DNA from 3 places in the Arthrobacter sp. 05T420 genome. Region 1 is predicted to be linked to each of the others. Evidence: riboswitches for the same ligand, from Rfam matches in the RefSeq annotation. Region 1 holds a riboswitch; each other region holds the start of a gene.

What was found. A riboswitch is a leader RNA that binds a small molecule or an ion and turns the genes downstream of it on or off. The one in region 1 is predicted to bind S-adenosylmethionine.
Region 2: it holds a riboswitch for S-adenosylmethionine, as region 1 does, so the genes downstream of both, AC1DEM_RS19400 (DUF1737 domain-containing protein) here and metX (homoserine O-acetyltransferase MetX) in region 1, are expected to answer to the same signal.
Region 3: it holds a riboswitch for S-adenosylmethionine, as region 1 does, so the genes downstream of both, AC1DEM_RS02160 (aminotransferase class V-fold PLP-dependent enzyme) here and metX (homoserine O-acetyltransferase MetX) in region 1, are expected to answer to the same signal.

The regions. Positions count from the first base shown of each region.
Region 1 covers NZ_JBFTLG010000006.1:194,948-198,794, reverse strand. The annotation lists gene AC1DEM_RS08280 (bifunctional o-acetylhomoserine/o-acetylserine sulfhydrylase) at 60-1,376, shown strand; SAM riboswitch class IV at 1,518-1,633, shown strand; gene metX (homoserine O-acetyltransferase MetX) at 1,645-2,784, shown strand; gene AC1DEM_RS08270 (MFS transporter) at 2,951-3,847, shown strand, end outside.
Region 2 covers NZ_JBFTLG010000022.1:87,447-91,293, forward strand. The annotation lists gene AC1DEM_RS19385 (glutamate--cysteine ligase 2) at 1-25, shown strand, start outside; gene AC1DEM_RS19390 (O-succinylhomoserine sulfhydrylase) at 72-1,280, opposite strand; gene AC1DEM_RS19395 (rhodanese-like domain-containing protein) at 1,280-1,690, opposite strand; gene AC1DEM_RS19400 (DUF1737 domain-containing protein) at 1,687-1,935, opposite strand; SAM riboswitch class IV at 2,056-2,171, opposite strand; gene AC1DEM_RS19405 (ATP-grasp domain-containing protein) at 2,532-3,488, shown strand; gene AC1DEM_RS19410 (hypothetical protein) at 3,534-3,770, opposite strand.
Region 3 covers NZ_JBFTLG010000001.1:465,241-469,087, forward strand. The annotation lists gene AC1DEM_RS02155 (class I SAM-dependent methyltransferase) at 1-506, opposite strand, end outside; gene AC1DEM_RS02160 (aminotransferase class V-fold PLP-dependent enzyme) at 576-1,994, opposite strand; SAM riboswitch class IV at 2,030-2,143, opposite strand; gene AC1DEM_RS02165 (glutamyl-tRNA reductase) at 2,221-3,714, opposite strand; gene hisN (histidinol-phosphatase) at 3,812-3,847, opposite strand, start outside.

The DNA.
Region 1 (3,847 bases):
GCGCCGGTCCGGGCCGGAAGCCCTGGCCGGTGCTGTGCCCAGTCCCTTGAGGAGCATCAATGTCCAACGCCTGGTCCTTCGAAACCCGCCAGATCCACGCCGGCCAGGAGCCGGACAGCGCCACCGGCGCGCGTTCCCTGCCGATCTACCAGACGACGTCGTTCGTGTTCCCGAGCGCCGAAAGCGCCGCGAACCGCTTCGCACTGGCCGAACTCGCCCCCATCTACACCCGGATCGGCAACCCCACCCAGGACGCCGTGGAACAGCGCGTGGCCAGCCTGGAAGGCGGCCTCGCGGCCCTGCTGCTCAGCTCCGGCCAGGCGGCGGAGACCTTCGCGATCCTCAACATCGCCGAGGCCGGGGACCACGTGGTGGCCAGCCCCAGCCTGTACGGCGGGACCTATAACCTGCTGGCCCACACGCTGAAGAAGTTCGGCATCTCCGTGACGTTCGTGGAGGACCCGGACAATCTGGAGCAGTGGCGCGACGTCGTCCGGCCCAACACCAAGCTGTTCTTCGGCGAAGTGGTCTCCAACCCCCGCCAGGACGTCCTGGACATCGAGGGCGTCTCCCGTGTGGCGCACGAGGCCGGCGTGCCGCTGATCGTCGACAACACGCTCTCCACCCCGTACCTGATCCGGCCGATCGAGTGGGGCGCGGACATCGTGGTCCACTCCGCCACCAAGTACCTCGGCGGTCACGGCGCCGCGATCGCCGGCGTGATCGTGGACTCCGGCAACTTCGACTTCGGCAAGGACCCGGGGCGGTTCCCCGGCTTCAACACCCCGGACCCCACCTACAACGGGCTGGTCTACGCCCGAGACCTCGGTGCGGACGGCGCGCTGGGCGCGAACCTTTCGTACATCCTCAAGGCCCGCGTCCAGCTCCTGCGCGATCTCGGCTCCGCCGTGTCCCCGTTCAACGCGTTTCTCATCGCCCAGGGCATTGAGACCTTGAGCTTGCGCGTCGAACGCCACGTGGCCAACGCCACCACGGTGGCGAAGTGGCTGGAGGCGAGGGACGACGTCGAATCGGTTGCCTACGCCGGGCTGCCGTCCAGCCCCTGGTACGAGCGCGGCCGCAAGTACGGGCCCAAGGGAACCGGCGCCGTCGTCGCGTTCAACATCGCCGGGGGAGCCGAGGCCGGCAAGCGGTTCGTCGATGCCCTCGAACTGCACTCGCACGTCGCGAACATCGGCGACGTCCGTTCCCTGGTGATCCACCCGGCCTCGACCACCCACAGCCAGCTCTCGCCCGAACAGCAGACCATCGCCGGCGTCAATCCCGGCCTCGTGCGGCTCTCCGTGGGCCTGGAGCACATTGACGACATCCTCTCGGATCTCGACGCCGGATTCCGCGCGGCCAAGTCCGCCTGAGTTAAGCCAGATAAACCTGACGGCCAGCCGCCGGCCTCCCTTGAACGGGACGGCCGGCGGCGGGGCTGTCTGATCGCGGGGCTGTCACATGGAAGTCACAATCTTCGTGATTTCCGCACCCTCTTTCGTAGACTCGTACCAGGTCATGAGTGCCAGCGACAGCCCCGGCTTGCTGGCCGGCAACCCTCCTTTTGCGGCGGGGTGCCCCGGGTGAAGACCTGGCCTGCCGGTCAGCTGACGGCAGGCAAGCGCGAAGTTAGGTCCTCACATGACGATTGCCGTCACCCGCACGGGTGTTCCTGAAACCAAGCCATCCCGCAACCCGGACGGAACCGTCCAGTACGTCAGGATCGGTGACCTGCAGCTCGAATCAGGGATTCCGCTGCCGGATGTGGTCCTCGCCTACGAGACGTGGGGGACCCTGAACGATGACGCGTCCAATGCCGTTCTCATCGAACACGCCCTGACGGGCGACACGCACGTGACCCGCGGCCACAGCGAAGAGCCCGGTTGGTGGGAACAGCTCGCCGGGCCCGGGGCCCCCGTGGACACGGACAAGTACTTCGTGGTTTCAATCAACATCCTGGGCGGCTGCCACGGATCCACGGGACCCTCCACGCGGGCCCCGGACGGGCGCCCCTGGGGATCCCGGTTCCCGCTCGTCACCCTGCGGGACACCGCCGCCGCCGAGGCGCGGCTGGCCGACGCCCTGGGCATCGGCAGCTGGTACGCCGTGCTGGGCGGCTCCCTCGGCGGCGCGCGCGCCCTTGAATGGGCCGTCACGTTCCCCGGCCGGGTCCGGCGCTGCGCCGTGATTTCCGTCGGCGCCAGCAGCACAGCCGAACAGATTGCCTTCGCGCAGGCCCAGACCCTGGCCATCCGCCAGGACCCCCACTTCAACGGCGGAAACTACTACGGCGGCCCGGAACCCGAAGCAGGGCTCGCGCTCGCCCGCCGCATCGCGCACATCACCTACCGCTCCGCAGCCGAACTGGACGGCAGGTTTGGCCGGAACGCGCAGGAGCCGGAGGCGCCCCTGGAAGCCGGATCGCTGGCCGGGCGCGGGCGCTACCAGGTGGAGAGCTATCTGGACCACCAGGGCAACAAGCTGGTCCGGCGCTTCGACGCGAACAGCTACATCGCCATTACCGAGGCCCTCATGAGCCACGATGTCTGCAGGGGGCGCGGAAGCCTCGAGGAGGCCCTGGCCCCGGCCACCGCCGAGTTCCTGGTGGCGGCCGTGGACTCGGACCGCCTGTATTTCCCGGCCCAGTCCCGTCAACTGGCCGATGCCCTGCCCGGGCGCCCGGAAGTGCACATCATTGAAGCGCCCATCGGCCACGACGGTTTCCTGACCGAAATCGGCCAGCTCAGCGGCCAGCTGCGGGAGGCCTTCTTCGACCACTAGGCGCGACCTCGTGTGCATTTTTGCAGATGCGCTCTGCACTAATGGCTGTTGAGGCTCAGGGCGGGAGCGTCCATACTCATGGGGAATGACGCCATGTGCCCTAAGTCACGTGCGTCCTCAGCCCAATGGTCCACAGGGTGTCGACGGAGACACCAAAGGAGTCACGATGAGTACGGAAAACGCCGCAAGGCGCGCTGAAGAAACGGACGTCAAATCGTCCGGCCTGAAGAAGGTTGTCACGGCCTCCATGGCCGGCACGGTGGTTGAGTGGTACGAGTTCTTCCTCTACGCTTCCGCCGCCACCCTGGTCTTCGGCAAGCTGTTCTTTCCCAATTCCGGTTCGGAGTTGGACGGCATCATTGCCGCGTTCGTCACCTACGCGGTCGGCTTTATTGCCCGCCCCATCGGTGGCATCGTCTTCGGCCACTTCGGCGACAAGTTCGGCCGCAAGCAGCTGCTCCAGCTGAGCATCATCCTTGTCGGTGTTGCCACCTTCGCTATGGGCTGCCTGCCGACCTTCCAGCAGATCGGCTACTGGGCCCCGGCGCTCTTGGTCTTCCTGCGCTTCGTCCAGGGCTTCGCCGTCGGCGGTGAGTGGGGCGGCGCAGTCCTCCTCGTGGCTGAGCACAGCCCGAGCAAGTCGCGCGGATTCTGGGCCAGCTGGCCTCAGTCGGCGGTTCCGATGGGCAACCTTCTCGCCACCGGCGTGCTGTTCACCTTGTCCGCCACGCTGTCATCCGCGGAGTTCCTCAGCTGGGGCTGGCGTGTGGCCTTCTGGCTCTCCGCTGTGATCGTGATTGTCGGCTACTACATCCGCACTAAAGTCCAGGACGCCCCAATCTTCCTGGAAGCCCGCAAAGAGGTCACCGTTGAGAACAAGGGCTACGGCGTCGCCGAAGTCTTCCGCCGCTACCCGCGTGGCGTCTTCACCGCGATGGGTCTGCGATTCGCGGAGAACATCCTCTACTACCTTGTGGTCACGTTCTCCATTACCTACCTGAAGGTCGTGGTCCAGACGGACACCTCGCGGATCCTGCTGCTGCTGCTCGTGGCGCACCTGGTC
Region 2 (3,847 bases), on a different contig from region 1:
CCTGGGCAGGGTTCGCCGGGGCTGACGGGGAGCCGGCAGCGCCAGATCTGCTTGAAGACTGGCCCTGAGCGCTAGACCTGTTTGAGCGCCTGGCCGAGGTCGCGGATCAAGTCCTCGACGTCCTCCAGGCCCACCGAAAGTCGGACCACGCCGTCGCTGAGCCCGATCGCCGCACGGCCTTCCGGGCCCATCGCGCGGTGCGTGGTGGTGGCCGGGTGCGTGATGAGCGTCTTGGCGTCGCCAAGGTTGTTGGAGATATCGATGATCCGCAGCGCGTCCAGCAGCGCGAAGGCGGCCTGCTTCGCAGTGCGTCCCGGCGAAGGCGAAAGCTCCAACGTGAGAACGGTCCCGCCGGCCTTCATCTGCTTCACCGCGAGGGGGTACTGCGGGTGGGACGGCAGCAGCGGGTACTTGACCCAACTGACCGCCGGCTGTCCCTCAAGCCATTCCGCCAGCCGCAGGGCAGAGGCCGAGGAATGGTTGACGCGCAGGGCCATGGTCTCCAGGCCCTTGGTGAGCACCCAGGCATTGAAGGCCGAGAGCGCCGGACCGGTGTGCCGCATGAGCTGCCTGACGGGCCCGTCAATGAATTCCTTGGTGCCCAGGATGGCGCCGCCCAGGACCCTGCCCTGGCCGTCGATGTGCTTGGTGCCGGAGTACACCACCACGTCCGCGCCGAGGTCTCCGCAACGCTGCAGCAGCGGGGTGGCGAAGACGTTGTCGACCACCACCGTGGCGCCGGCGGCATGCGCCAGTTCGCTCACGGCGGCGATGTCCACGATTTCCTGCATGGGGTTCGACGGCGACTCGAAGAACACCGCCGTGGTCGGCTCGGACAGCGCAACCTGCCACTGCTCCAGGTCCGGTCCGTCCACGAAGACCGTCTCCACACCCCAGCGCGGCAGGATCTCGTTGAGGATCACGAAACAGGAGCCGAACAGTGAGCGGGCTGCGACCACGCGGTCGCCGGCAGCCAACAGCGCGCCCAGGGCAGTGAAGACGGCTGACATGCCGGACGCCGTCGCAAAACATGCCTCGGTTCCCTCGAGCAGCCGGAGCCGCTCCTGGAACGTCGCGACGGAAGGGTTGCCGTAGCGGGAGTAGACGAAGCGCTCGTCCTCCCCAGTGAAGGCGCGCTCGGCGGCGGCCGCGGACTCGTAGACGAATCCTGAGTTGAGGAAGATTGGCTCGGTGGTTTCCTGGAAGCCGGTGCGGTCCAGGCCGCCGCGGACAGCCTGGGTGTCGGCGGCCCAGCCGGAGGCGTCGGGATTGAAAGTCACTAGATTTTTCCGAGGTTGGTGGGCAGGCCGCGGTTCTTCCAGCCGTTGACGGTGCGTTGGCCAAAGCGGTCGGTCTCGCCTTCGAAGCCCTCAAGAACGTTGTACGAGGTGTAGCCGGCGGCCGTCGCGGCCGTCGCGGCGGCGATCGACCGGGCACCGGAGCGGCACAGGAACACCAGTTCGACGGCGGTGTCCTCCGGTGCTTGCCGCTTTAGCTGTTCCACGAAGTGCGGATTCGGCGTGCCGCCGGCAAGGTTCCACTGGATGAAGAGCGGATCATTTTCTGCGGACTTGGTGTCCGGGATGCCGATGTGGGCCCATTCGCCCTCGGTCCGGACATCCACCAGAATGGCTCCCGCCTCAAGCTTGGCCCACGCCTCAGTAGGGCTGAGGTCTCCTGCGTAGCTCATGCGTGCCCCTCGAATGCCCCAACAGCGTCAAACTCGTCGGCGTCGAGCTCATCAACCGCATTGGCCACGGCGGCGTCCGCGCTCGCAATGGCAGCCGGCAGCACCAGCGCCTGCGCCACGATCACGGTGCTGCCGTTGAAGCTGGCGGCGGGGCTTCCATGCAGGACGTAGCCCTCGGCCAATGCGGCCGACACGCGCTCACAAAAGGCGCGGTCATCCGCACCGGTGAACAGGCGGTAGGCCAGCCTTTCCTCGCCGGCGGGGGCCGCGCTGGTTGCTGCACGGGTGGCTGTGTCTGGGGCGGCTGATGAACTGAGTATTTCGGGTACAGCGGGTGTTGACGTGTCGGGCACGACGGATCTCCTCTTTCACGCTTGCAGCTCGAATGGTCGATATGCCGAGTATTCACCTGAGGCACCCCGCCGCGAAAAGGGAGGGTTGCCGACCGGCCAGTCAGGGCTTGGCGCCGGTTCTCATTACTCCCCAAAAACGTAACACCAACGACGCCGGCCCGCACGGCCGCCGTCGTCATGTTCCGTAACCGGGCCACGCGCAACAGCCTGTGCCGGCCGGCGGACCGTATGCGTGCCTCAGGCAAGTAGTAGCGGGCTCCAACTTCGGGTATTGCCCACTCGTGTGTGCGCGGACGATTCGCCGTCTACTAGGGGAATGGTCCTGCGTGTCGGCGCGAGTTGCGGCAGATCCGGGCAGTCCGTCAATCAGCAGTGCGTAAATCAGCAGTCCGTAAATCGAGTCGTCCGTCAACAAGCCTATGAATCGGTGGCCGGAACCGTCGGAGCCGCAGCAGCGGCCCCGCCGGTGACGGCGGAATGGAGCAATTGTGGGCCCGCGCATACTGGTTACCGGGATAGCAAGCGCCGCCGGCCGTACGGTCGCGGCCCAACTCGAAGCCCGCGGCCTTCCGTATCTGGGCTCCGATGCCCGCGCCGACACTCGCCAGGCGGAGGCTGCTCCCTCCGCAGCCGCGGCCAGGCTCTTGCCCGCGACGGACCCGGACATGATCCTGGACCTGCGCCGGCTGGTGGATCGCGAAGCCATCAACGTCATCATTCCGACCCTCACCGTGGAACTTCCGGTCCTGGCCGCAGCCCGTGCCGGATTCGCCCAGGACGTGCGGATCATCGTGGGCGACCCTGCCGCGGTGGCGCTCGCCAACGACAACCTGTTTACCACCTGGGCGTTGCAGGCAGCCGGCATTCCGGTGCCCCGGTTCGGCGTTCCGGGCGACCTCGCTGCCGCGCCGGCATCCCTAGCCGGCCTCAGCGGTCCCGTGGTGGTCAAGCCGCGGGTCTTCGAAGGCTCCCGTGGGGTCCACGTGCTGGCCGGAACGGCCTCCGTCACCTGGAAGAACATGCCCGCGGGGCAGCTTGTCCAGGAGTTCATCCCGGGCGCCGACTATGTCTGTCTGGTGTTCGGCACCCCGGCACGCAACGCGATGGCGCCAGTGGCGGTGGTCCTGGAGAAGACCAGGACTCCGTATGGACGCGCCGGCAGCGACGAGGTAAGTCGCAGGGTGCCCGCCAGCGAGGCCGGGGACGTACGGAAGCTGGGCCTGGCCGCCGTCCGCACGCTCGGGCTGACCGGGCCAGTCCAGGTCCAGATCCGCCGCCGCGCGGACGGAACCCCTGTGGTGCTGGGAGTCTGCGCGACCCTCGGGGAGAACAGTACGTGGGCCCCGGAAATGCTCGACGCCGTACTGGCAACCTTCATGCTCCCGGCGTTCAACCCCGCCTCGTTCCGGCGGTGCCCGGCAATTCCCGCGGACGCCCTGGGGTGAGGACCAGCACGCCTGGCCCCGGCCCCGCCCCCGACCATGGTCCGGTCAGTGCGTGATGAGATGAGACCCATGTCCAGGCCGGCGCGGGCTGCCGGCCTGGCTCCTGAACAAGCCGATCAGCCCAACGGTCAGTGCCGTCGCCAGGAAGAGGATCAGCCGCACGGTACCTGCCAGGAGCATGAGCAGCACTAATCCGAAAATAAGGGGCAAACACAATATGAAAACGGTGACGAGGGTAACAACATAGCCGAATGCGATGCCAACAAGGGTTGCCTGATCCATTGGACTGCCGTTCATAACGCTAGGGCGATTCCCTGACTTCTGCCGAAACCTGCGGCAGCCGTGCGGCATGTGGCCCA
Region 3 (3,847 bases), on a different contig from region 1:
TGCGGTTTGTGGACGTCCCCGGCGTGCATGATGCGCGAGAGCCGGTGCACCCAGGGCGCAGCGGTGTCCAGTTGGTTCCAGATCAGGCCCAGCACACCGTGCGGCCGCAGGATCCGGGCAATCTCGGTGCTCGCCAGGCGGGGATCGCACCAGTGCCATGCCTGGGCGACCGTGACGAGATCGAACGTCTCCGGCGGCAGGCCCGTGTCCTCGGCGCTGCCCTCGATGGCGGTGACCTCCGGCAGGGTGCGGCGCAACTGCTCCAGCATGTCGGCCGAGGGATCAATGGCCACCGTATGCAGGCCGCGGGCCGCCAGAAGCGCAGTGAACTTGCCGGTGCCGGCGCCGATGTCCGCGGCATCCTTGGCCCCCGCCGGGATCAGCCAGTCGGCCGACTCCTGCGGATACCCCGGGCGGACGCGTTCGTAGTGCTCGCCGCCGTCCTGGAAACTTTGGCCGAGTTCCTGGCGCCGCTCACTGTGGAGCTTGGGCCCGCCGCTTGCCACGTGCGCTCTCCTTCGGGAAGGTACTGCTGGTTTCAGATACCTTTCGAATTTACCGCACGGGCGCCGTGCCTAGTCCTCCGTGCAGGGCGCGGCACCGGCGGTGCCCGGGGTGTTCGGGGCCCAGTGGGGGTAGCTGCGGGTATCGTTGGCCGGCACCCAGCGGCCGGCGTCCACCACGTAGTCCCAGCCGAGTCCGTTCTGCCGCAACTGCTGCAGGCCGGCCAGCAGGCGCTCGGCATCCTCCAGCCGTGAGCCGAGGCCGAAGCTGGCCCGCAAGGAGCCGGCGGGCAGGCCGAGCCGCTTGAGCAGCGGGTGGGCGCAGAAGCGCCCGTCGCGCAGGCCAATGCCGTGTTCGGCCGACAGGTAGGCGGCCACCAGCCCGGCGTCGTAGCCTTCCACGGAAAAGTTTACGACACCGATGGTGCCGGTGCCCGGCAAGTCGCCTCCGGGGGAAGAAGGGGTGGACGAATCGGCAAAAATCCGGTGCACGGTCACGCCGTCGATGCCCTGCAGGCCCTCGACGAGGAAGGACCGGATGGCGTCCTCGTGGGCCTGCCACTGTTCCGGGTCCAGGGCTGCGATCACCTGGGTGGCGCGGGCCAGCGCGGCCGCACCGAGGACGTTCGGCGAGCCGCCCTCGTGCCGGGCGGGTCCGGTGGTCCAGCTGACGGAGTCGAGCCGGGCGTCGCGGACCGCGCCGCCGCCGGCCAGGTGCGGGGTGCCGGCGTCGAGCCAGTCCGTCCGGCCCACCAGCACGCCGGTGCCGAACGGGGCGTACAGCTTGTGCCCCGAGAAGGCGAGGTAGTCGACGTCGTCCGCGGTGATGTCGATCCGCCGGTGCGGGGCCAGCTGTGCGGCGTCGACAACGATCCTGGCGCCGTACTCGTGCGCCAGGGCGGCGAGGGTCCGGATCGGCAGGATTTCCCCCGTGACATTGGAAGCGCCGGTGACGGCCAGCAGGCTGACGCCGCCGCGCGCGAGCTCGTCCCGCAGGCGGTCCACGGTGGCCGCAAGGGTGGGGGCAGCGACGACGCTGCGGTGCGGGACACTCTGCCAGGGCAGGAGGTTGGCGTGGTGCTCGATGTCGAGATACAGGACCTCGCCCGTGGGCCGGCCGTCACGGAGCGGCAGGCAGCCGGCCAGCAGGTTCAGGGAATCGGTGGTGTTGCGGGTGAAGATCACGGAATCGTCCGCCCGGCCGCCCACGAAGTCCCGCACGATGTCCCGGGCATTCTCGTAGACGGACGTGCTGATCTGCGATGCGTAGCCGGCGCCGCGGTGCACGCTCGCGTAGTAAGGCAGGATTTCGTTCAAGTAGGCCGAGACCACGGACAGGGCCGGGGCGGAGGCGCCGTAGTCGAGGTTGGCGTAGCGGGCATGGCCGCCTGTGATCAGCGGGGCCTGGATTTCGGCCCCGGTGACGGCCGCCAGCGGGCGGCCCGCGAGGGCGTGAAATTCGGGGGCAGCGGGAAAAATGGCAGTTGTCATGGGACCTCACTCGACCAGGACCCCCACATCGTGGGAATCCGCGCTTGCCGGGTCCGTTCCGGACCGGCCAGGTCGTCACCCGGGGCACCCCACCGCGTCTGGAGGGTTGCCGGCCAGCAAACCGGGGTTTAGCGCTGGCACTCGTGACCTGCATCGAGCGTAGGACATACGCGCAGCCGGGGAAAAGGCGGTCACCGATTGTGAAGCGGATTGTTACGGACCAGGGCTACGGAGCCGCCGTGACACCATCCAAGGACGGCACTGTGACGCGGCGCGCCGGGCAGGCTCCCGGGCATCCGCCGCGCGGATCGGCCCCGCCGCACGCTCTCATCGCAGACTCCGCCTCCCTCAATTCCCAAGTCGGCCGCCTCAAGCCGACCACAGTGGCGGTCCCGGGGCTCCGGCCGCCAGCGGGCTGGACGCTGAGGCCGAACAGGGCTTCCAGCGCAGCCGCGTAGTCGTGCTGGCGGCCGTCCGTGGCCAGTTCCCTGGCGCGGACCGTGGGGAGGTGAAGCAGCCGGCGGACCAGCCGGCGCATCGCGAGGTTCACATCCTCTGCCTGGGCGCCGCGCCCATGTTGCTTCATGGTGCGCTCCACTTCGGCCTCGAGGACCTGCTGGACGTGCCGGCGCAGGGCCACGATGGCGGCGTCGACTGCGCGCAGTTCCTCTCGATCTTCGAAACGGTGCGCCGCCTGCCGGACCATTGTGCGGGCGAGGCGGAGCGCCTCGGAGTCCGCAGGGGGAGCCGCGGATCGCACTGAATCCAGGGTGATCAGTTCAATGCCCGGCAGATCCGCCACGTGGGGGTCGAAGTCATGGCTCAGAGCGAGATCGACGACGGTGAGGGCACGGCCACTGCCACCTCTCCACTGCGCCAGTTGGCCGGCAGCGATGCGCGTCTCCGTGCCGCTGCAGCCAATCAGTATGTCTGCCCGGGCAACAGCGGCGGGCAGCACCTGTGCCGTCAGCGCCGTGCCACCCCTGCTTGCCACAAAGGCCTCCGCGCGGCCGGATTGGGAGAAGACGGAAATGGTGGGGCATCGTTTGCTCCTGAGGATCTCCGCGACGCACGCGGCGTAGGAACCGGTGCCGAAGAGGACTACGGAAGCATCAGTCAGGGACGGGTACGCGACTCCGGCAGTGGCCAGTTCAAGGGCCACCGAGGCTATGGACCTGCTGGCGCTGCTGAGCGTGGTCCGCGCCCCCACGTCCCTGCCCGTGCGGGAGGCCTCCTGAAACAGCCGGACCAAAAGCCCGCTCGCAGTACCTGCGGCTTGTGCTTCAGCGAGGGCGCGGCGGACCTGGCCGGCGACTTGACGCTCACCCACCACAACGGAGTTCAGGCCGGCTGCAACGGCGAAGAGATGCTCCGCCGCGGACGCGCCAGACGAGTGTTCGAACAGGGACGCAAGCCGGACGGCGGGCAGGCCCGTGCAGAGGCGGACCGTACCCAGGGCAACGGTGCAGGCGGCATCTACATGGTCCCTGGACGCCACCTCGCAGTAGATCTCGAAGCGGCTGCAAGTGGACACGACCACGGCTCCGGACACGGCGGAACTGCTGGCGAGCAGATGTTGGCCCAGCTCCGAGGAGACGGCCTGGAGCCGGGCGGCGGACTCAATGTCCAGGTCCCGGTACTTCGCAACCAGGACCAGTAGAACCGGACCGACGCCGGCGTCGGGGGTTTCGGGATCCTTGGGGTGAACCGATCCAGACATGGCTGCCCTCCTGCCACTCGATGCCCGCTCCGCGCCTTGACGGCAGCGAAGCTGGGGACAGCGTCGTACAGCGGCCCTTGGGAATCCTTGAGGGGGCCTAGAGGAGGTCGTCGAGGTCGGGGTTGAGCCGCTT